Regions from separate parts of the Pseudocitrobacter corydidari genome, predicted to be linked through region 2. Evidence: predicted binding sites of a transcription regulator. Region 2 holds the regulator's gene; each other region holds the start of a gene.
What was found. The regulator sigma-54, encoded in region 2, starts transcription at its own class of promoters, with help from an activator protein. The targets are predictions, from matches to a motif close to GTTGGCACANNTTTCGCTNT.
Positions count from the first base shown of each region.

Region 1: a site for sigma-54 is predicted at 1,300-1,319, ahead of norV (anaerobic nitric oxide reductase flavorubredoxin). Genes of this name have one in related genera too.
Region 3: a site for sigma-54 is predicted at 853-872, ahead of hydN (electron transport protein HydN). Genes of this name have one in related genera too.

Region 1 is NZ_CP087880.1:4,976,107-4,978,311, reverse strand. Features, by position in the region: gene norR (nitric oxide reductase transcriptional regulator NorR) at 1-1,179, opposite strand, end outside; gene norV (anaerobic nitric oxide reductase flavorubredoxin) at 1,366-2,205, shown strand, end outside.
Region 2 is NZ_CP087880.1:4,417,106-4,419,310, reverse strand. Features, by position in the region: gene lptB (LPS export ABC transporter ATP-binding protein) at 1-187, shown strand, start outside; gene rpoN (RNA polymerase factor sigma-54) at 235-1,668, shown strand; gene hpf (ribosome hibernation promoting factor) at 1,691-1,978, shown strand; gene ptsN (PTS IIA-like nitrogen regulatory protein PtsN) at 2,035-2,205, shown strand, end outside.
Region 3 is NZ_CP087880.1:4,968,255-4,970,459, forward strand. Features, by position in the region: gene G163CM_RS23200 (LacI family DNA-binding transcriptional regulator) at 1-763, shown strand, start outside; gene hydN (electron transport protein HydN) at 908-1,453, shown strand; gene fdhF (formate dehydrogenase subunit alpha) at 1,490-2,205, shown strand, end outside.

The DNA.
Region 1 (2,205 bases), 560 kb from region 2:
CGCCCTCGCCCCGGAGCTTAAAATCACGCGGGACAGCCCAAGACGCAATCGACACTGTTCGCAGAAATAGCCCGCCAGCAGCACCACGTCATCACCACGTTCACGCAGCGGTGGTACGGAAAGTGGGAAGACGCTCAGGCGATGGAACAGATCGGCACGAAAACGTCCGGCCAGCACCTCTTCGCGCAGGTCGCGGTTGGTCGCCGCCAGCACGCGCACATCGACCCGCAGGCTACGGTCATCGCCGACGCGCTGAATATCGCCATACTGCAACACGCGCAGCAGCTTGGCCTGCAACGCCAGCGACAGCTCGCCAATTTCATCGAGGAACAGCGTACCGTTATCGGCCATTTCAAACTTACCGCTACGGTTGCTGATTGCCCCGGTAAACGCACCTTTCACGTGGCCGAATAGTTCACTTTCCGCCACGCTTTCGGGCAGCGCCGCACAGTTGAGATAGACCAGCGGGTTAGCCGCACGCGGAGAACCCTCATGAATCGATTTCGCCACCAGCTCTTTCCCGGTGCCCGTTTCACCGCTGATCAGTACGTTGAGATCGGACGCCGCGACGATTTCTATCTCTTTTTTCAACTGCATCATGTTCGGCGACAGGCCAATCATGTCGGTATTGGCCACCGGCTCAAACGCGGCGGGCGCGCCTGGCAGCATATTCTGGCTTTCAAGCTGTTCAATCAACAGCGCGTTGCTCAGCGCTCCGGCGGCCAGCGCGGATATCAGTCGCAGCTCTTCATCGCTGAAAACATCAAACTGCTCCGGCTCCATCGCATCGAGCGTCAACGCGCCAATCAGGTTTTGCCCGGCAAACAGCGGCAGGCCGACGCAGGCATGCACTTTCAGGCTCTCCTGGCCGGGGATTAGCCCATCGTAGGGATCGGGCAAATCGCTGTCTGCGGGGAAACGGACGACATCACCGGCGCGGGCGATAGCTTCCAGCCGCGGGTGCCCTTCCAGGGTAAAGCGACGCCCCAGCACATCCTGCGCCAGTCCGTCGATTGCCAGCGGGATAAATTGCCGCGCATCGTAGCGCAGCAGCGCCGAAGCATCGCACTCCAGCACCTGACGCAGGGTGGTGATTAAGCGCTGAAAGCGGTCCTGATGCCCAACCCCGCTTTGCAACTGGATGGCGATACCCGCCAGCACGTCGACCGAAAAACTCATGATGACCTCATTGTCTTTTTGACAATGCATATTGTCATATTGACAGTATTAGTAACAGTCATTTTGACAACAAAAATGCACGGTAAATTATTAAAAACATATAAAACAATAAGTTATAAAGTTGGCACGCAACCTGCAATAAGCAATACATCTTTTTTAAAAACACTGCATTTGATTGAGGTTGCTATGTCTATTCTGGTTAAAAATAACATTCATTGGGTTGGCCAACGGGACTGGGAAGTGCGTGATTTTCACGGTACCGAATACAAAACGCTGCGCGGTAGCAGCTACAACAGCTATCTGATCCGTGAAGGTAAAAATGTCCTGATCGACACCGTTGACCATAAATTCAGCCGCGAATTCGTGCAGAACCTGCGCAGCGAAATCGACCTGAACGACATCGATTACATTATTATCAACCACGCAGAAGAAGACCACGCCGGTGCGCTGACCGAGCTGATGTCTTACATCCCGAACACGCCCATTTACTGCACTACCAACGCCATTGATTCCATCAACGGCCACCACCACCATCCGGAATGGAATTTCCATACGGTGAAAACCGGCGACAGCCTGGACATCGGTAACGGCAAACAATTGATCTTCGTTGAAACCCCGATGCTGCACTGGCCGGACAGCATGATGACCTACATGACTGGCGACGCGGTTCTGTTCAGTAACGACGCCTTCGGCCAGCACTATTGCGACGAACGTCTGTTCAACGACGAAGTGGATCAGACCGAACTGTTTGAACAGTGCCAGCGCTACTACGCCAATATCCTGACGCCGTTTAGCCGCCTGGTAACGCCAAAAATCACCGAGATCCTCGGCTTCAACCTGCCGGTCGATATGATTGCCACCTCCCACGGGGTGGTATGGCGTGACAATCCAACGCAAATCGTTGAACTGTATCTGAAATGGGCGGCCGATTATCAGGAAGACCGCATCACTATTTTCTACGACACCATGTCGAACAACACCCGCATGATGGCGGACGCGATTGCTCAGGGCATCAACGAAGTTGAC
Region 2 (2,205 bases):
TGAGCACCTGCGCGACAGCGGTCTCGGCGTGTTAATCACTGACCACAACGTCCGCGAAACGCTGGCGGTGTGTGAGCGTGCGTATATCGTCAGCCAGGGGCAGCTTATCGCCCACGGCACCCCGACAGAGATCTTACAAGACGAACATGTTAAACGTGTGTATCTTGGGGAAGACTTCAGACTCTGATAGGGTAGAAGCATGAGAGAGGTTAGCCGGAGATTATCGCACTGAACATGAAGCAAGGTTTGCAATTAAGGCTCAGCCAACAGCTCGCCATGACGCCACAGCTGCAACAGGCTATTCGCTTGTTACAGCTGTCGACGCTGGAACTGCAGCAGGAACTTCAGCAAGCGCTGGAGAGTAATCCCCTGCTTGAGCAAACCGATATTCATGAAGAAATCGATGCCAAAGAGACGCCGGATAACGAAACGTTAGACAGCGCCGATGCGCTCGAACAGAAAGATATGCCGGAAGAGCTGCCGCTTGATGCCAGCTGGGATGAAATCTACACCGCCGGAACGCCCTCAGGCACCGGCGCAGATTACCAGGACGACGAACTGCCGGTCTATCAGGGCGAAACCACCCAGTCCCTTCAGGATTACCTGATGTGGCAGGTGGAACTCACGCCGTTTACCGACACGGACCGCGCGATAGCCACCTCCATTGTCGACGCCGTTGACGATACCGGTTATCTGACCGTCCCGCTGGAAGATATCCTTGAGAGCATGGGCGATGACGAAATCGGTCTGGATGAAGTCGAAGCGGTGCTTAAACGGATCCAGCGATTTGACCCGGTGGGTGTCGCCGCCCGCGATCTCCGCGATTGCCTGCTTATTCAGCTCTCTCAGTTTGCCAAAGAAACCCCCCGCCTCGCCGAAGCCCGTCTGATCATCAGCGACCATCTCGATCTGCTTGCCAACCACGATTTCCGATCGTTAATGCGCGTCACGCGTCTGAAAGAAGACGTGTTGAAAGAAGCGGTGGATCTGATTCAGTCACTGGATCCGCGTCCGGGTCAGTCGATCCAGACCGGTGAGCCGGAGTATGTTATTCCTGATGTGCTGGTGCGCAAAGTCAGTGGCCGCTGGGTGGTGGAACTCAACGCCGACAGCATTCCACGTTTGCAAATCAACCAACACTACGCGGGCATGTGTAACAACGTCCGTAACGACGCCGACAGCCAGTTTATTCGCAGCAACCTACAGGATGCGAAGTGGCTGATTAAAAGCCTTGAGAGCCGCAACGATACGTTGCTGCGCGTCAGCCGCTGCATCGTTGAGCAGCAGCAGGCGTTTTTTGAGTCCGGCGAAGAGTATATGAAACCGATGGTGCTGGCGGATATCGCCCAGACCGTCGAGATGCACGAATCCACGATTTCACGCGTGACGACGCAGAAGTATTTGCATAGCCCGCGCGGTATTTTTGAGCTTAAGTATTTCTTCTCAAGCCATGTGAATACTGAGGGTGGCGGTGAAGCCTCATCCACGGCGATCCGCGCGCTGGTGAAGAAATTGATTGCCGCGGAAAATCCCGCGAAACCACTGAGCGACAGTAAGCTGACCTCCATGCTCTCCGATCAGGGTATCATGGTGGCCCGTCGAACCGTTGCGAAGTACCGAGAGTCTTTATCCATTCCGCCGTCTAACCAGCGTAAACAACTGGTCTGACTCAACTGATAAGGAAGACACTATGCAGCTCAACATCACTGGACACAACGTCGAAATCACTGAAGCCCTGCGCGATTTCATCAACACGAAATTCGTGAAGCTGGAACAGTATTTCGAGAGGATCAATCAGGTCTATATTGTGTTAAAAGTGGAGAAATTGACGCACATCTCGGATGCGACCCTGCATGTTAACGGGGGCGAACTTCATGCCAGCGCGGAAGGGCAAGATATGTATGCCGCTCTCGATCTGTTGATCGACAAACTGGCGCGGCAGCTTAATAAACATAAAGATAAACTGAAACAACACTAATTGTCCGGGCGGTCGCCCGATGCCGGTAAAGTGTCGGGCGATGCTTAGGTGAAATTATGATAAATAACGATTCGGCTCTACAACTGAGCAATGTGCTTAACCAGGAATGTACCCGCAGTGCTGTTCACTGCCAGAGTAAAAAACGTGCGCTGGAAATCATCAGTGAACTGGCGGCAAAGCAGTTAGGCCTGCCTCCGCAGGTGGTGTTTGAAGCGATTCTCACCCGC
Region 3 (2,205 bases), 550 kb from region 2:
GCGGATGACGGAAAACCAGGGCCGCCAGTTGATCCTCGCCGACGGTAAACACAGCGCGGAAGAGGAGCGGGCGGCGATTCAGTATCTGCTCGATATGCGCTGCGACGGCATCATCATCTACCCGCGTTTTCTCAGCGTTGACGAAATCGACGAGCTGATTCAGCAGCATGAACAGCCGGTGCTGGTGCTCAACCGTCGCCTGCGCCGTAACCTCAGCCACTGTGTGTACTGCGACCAGGCGCGTACCAGCCAGAATGCGGTGGAGAAGCTGATTGCACAGGGGCATCGCGATATCGCATTTATCACCGGTTCGCTTGATTCGCCAACCGGCATTGAACGCTTGTCAGGCTACAAAGCTGCTTTAGCTGAACACAATATTCCACTTCATGATGCGCTGATTGTCGAAGGGAAATGGACGCCAGCGACGGGTCTGGCGGGTGTCGATACGCTGCTAGCGCGCGGCGTTAGCTTTAGCGCGCTGGTCGCCAGCAACGATGACATGGCTATCGGGGCGATGAAACAACTTCAGTCGCGCGGCCTGCGCGTACCGGAGCAGGTCTCTGTTGTGGGTTTTGATGATATCGCCCTGGCGCCGTACATGCTGCCATCGCTCTCCAGCGTTAAAATCCCAGTGACAGAGATGATTCAGGAGATTATCCATCGTCTGATTTTCATGCTCGATGGTGGCGAGTTCAAACCACAACCTTCCTTCCTCGGCGAGCTTATCGCACGCGATTCCCTCGGCACAGGCCCGCAGGGGTAATCTCGTCACCTGTCATCGTCACTCGTGACGATGACAGGGTTAGACACAGCGCTTCAAATAAAAAATCCTTAATAAACAGCGTAATAAAAGTTGGCGCGAATAATGCATTCTCCGGCTCATTCATTGTCATTGCTGGAGAATTTGATGAACCGTTTCATCATTGCAGATGCGAGTAAATGTATAGGCTGCCGGACATGCGAAGTGGCATGCGTGGTTAGCCACCAGGCCGAACAGGATTGCGCCGCGCTGACGCCGGAATCTTTCCTGCCGCGAATTCATGTGATTAAAGGCGTGAACGTCTCTACCGCGACCGCGTGCCGCCAGTGCGAAGACGCGCCGTGCGCTAACGTCTGCCCGAACGGCGCAATTCGCCGCGAAAAAGGCTTTGTGCATGTGATGCAGGAACGCTGCATCGGCTGCAAAACCTGCGTCGTAGCCTGCCCGTATGGCGCGATGGAAGTGGTCGTGCGCCCGGTTGTACGCAACAGCGGCGCGGGCCTCAACGTGCGTGCCGAAAAAGCCGAAGCCAACAAATGCGACCTTTGCTTCCACCGCGAGCAAGGCCCGGCCTGTATGGAAGCCTGCCCGACGCACGCTATTTTCTGCGTCGATCGCGACAAGCTTGAGCAAATCAGCGCCGAAAAACGTCGTCGCGCTGCGCTCGATACGTCGATTTCCCTGTCGTTTTAATGATCCTCCGTTTCACTTTTAACAGGTCTGTTACTGATGAAAAAAATTACAAGTGTTTGTCCGTATTGTGGTGCTGGCTGCAAACTGAAGCTGGTTGTCGATAACAATAAAATCATCCGCGCGGAAGCGGCCGATGGGAAAACTAACCAGCATGAACTGTGCCTGAAAGGCTATTACGGCTGGGATTTCCTGAACGACACCAAACTGCTGACGCCGCGCCTGACGCAGCCGATGATCCGCTATGAAAAAGGCGGCAAGCTGACGCCAGTGAGCTGGGATGAAGCCATCAGCTATACGGCAAAACGCTTAGGCGAGATCAAAGCGAAATTCGGTCCGCGCGCCATTATGACCACCGGGTCATCGCGCGGTACCGGGAATGAAACCAACTATGTGATGCAAAAATTTGCGCGCGGCGTGCTGAATACCAATAACGTCGACTGCTGCGCGCGCGTCTGCCACGGGCCTTCCGTCGCAGGCTTGCAGGAAGCGCTCGGCAACGGCGCGATGAGTAACTCCATCGAAGACATTGAAAACTCAAGCTGTCTGCTGGTCTTTGGCTACAACTGCGCCGATTCGCACCCTATCGTGGCGCGTCGCGTAATCAAAGCCAAAGAGAAAGGCGCGAAAATTATCGTCTGCGACCCGCGTCGCATTGAAACCGCGCGTATCGCCGATCAACATCTGCAAATTAAAAACGGCTGCAACATGGCGCTGGTGAATGCGTTTTCCCATGTGCTGCTGGAAGAAAATCT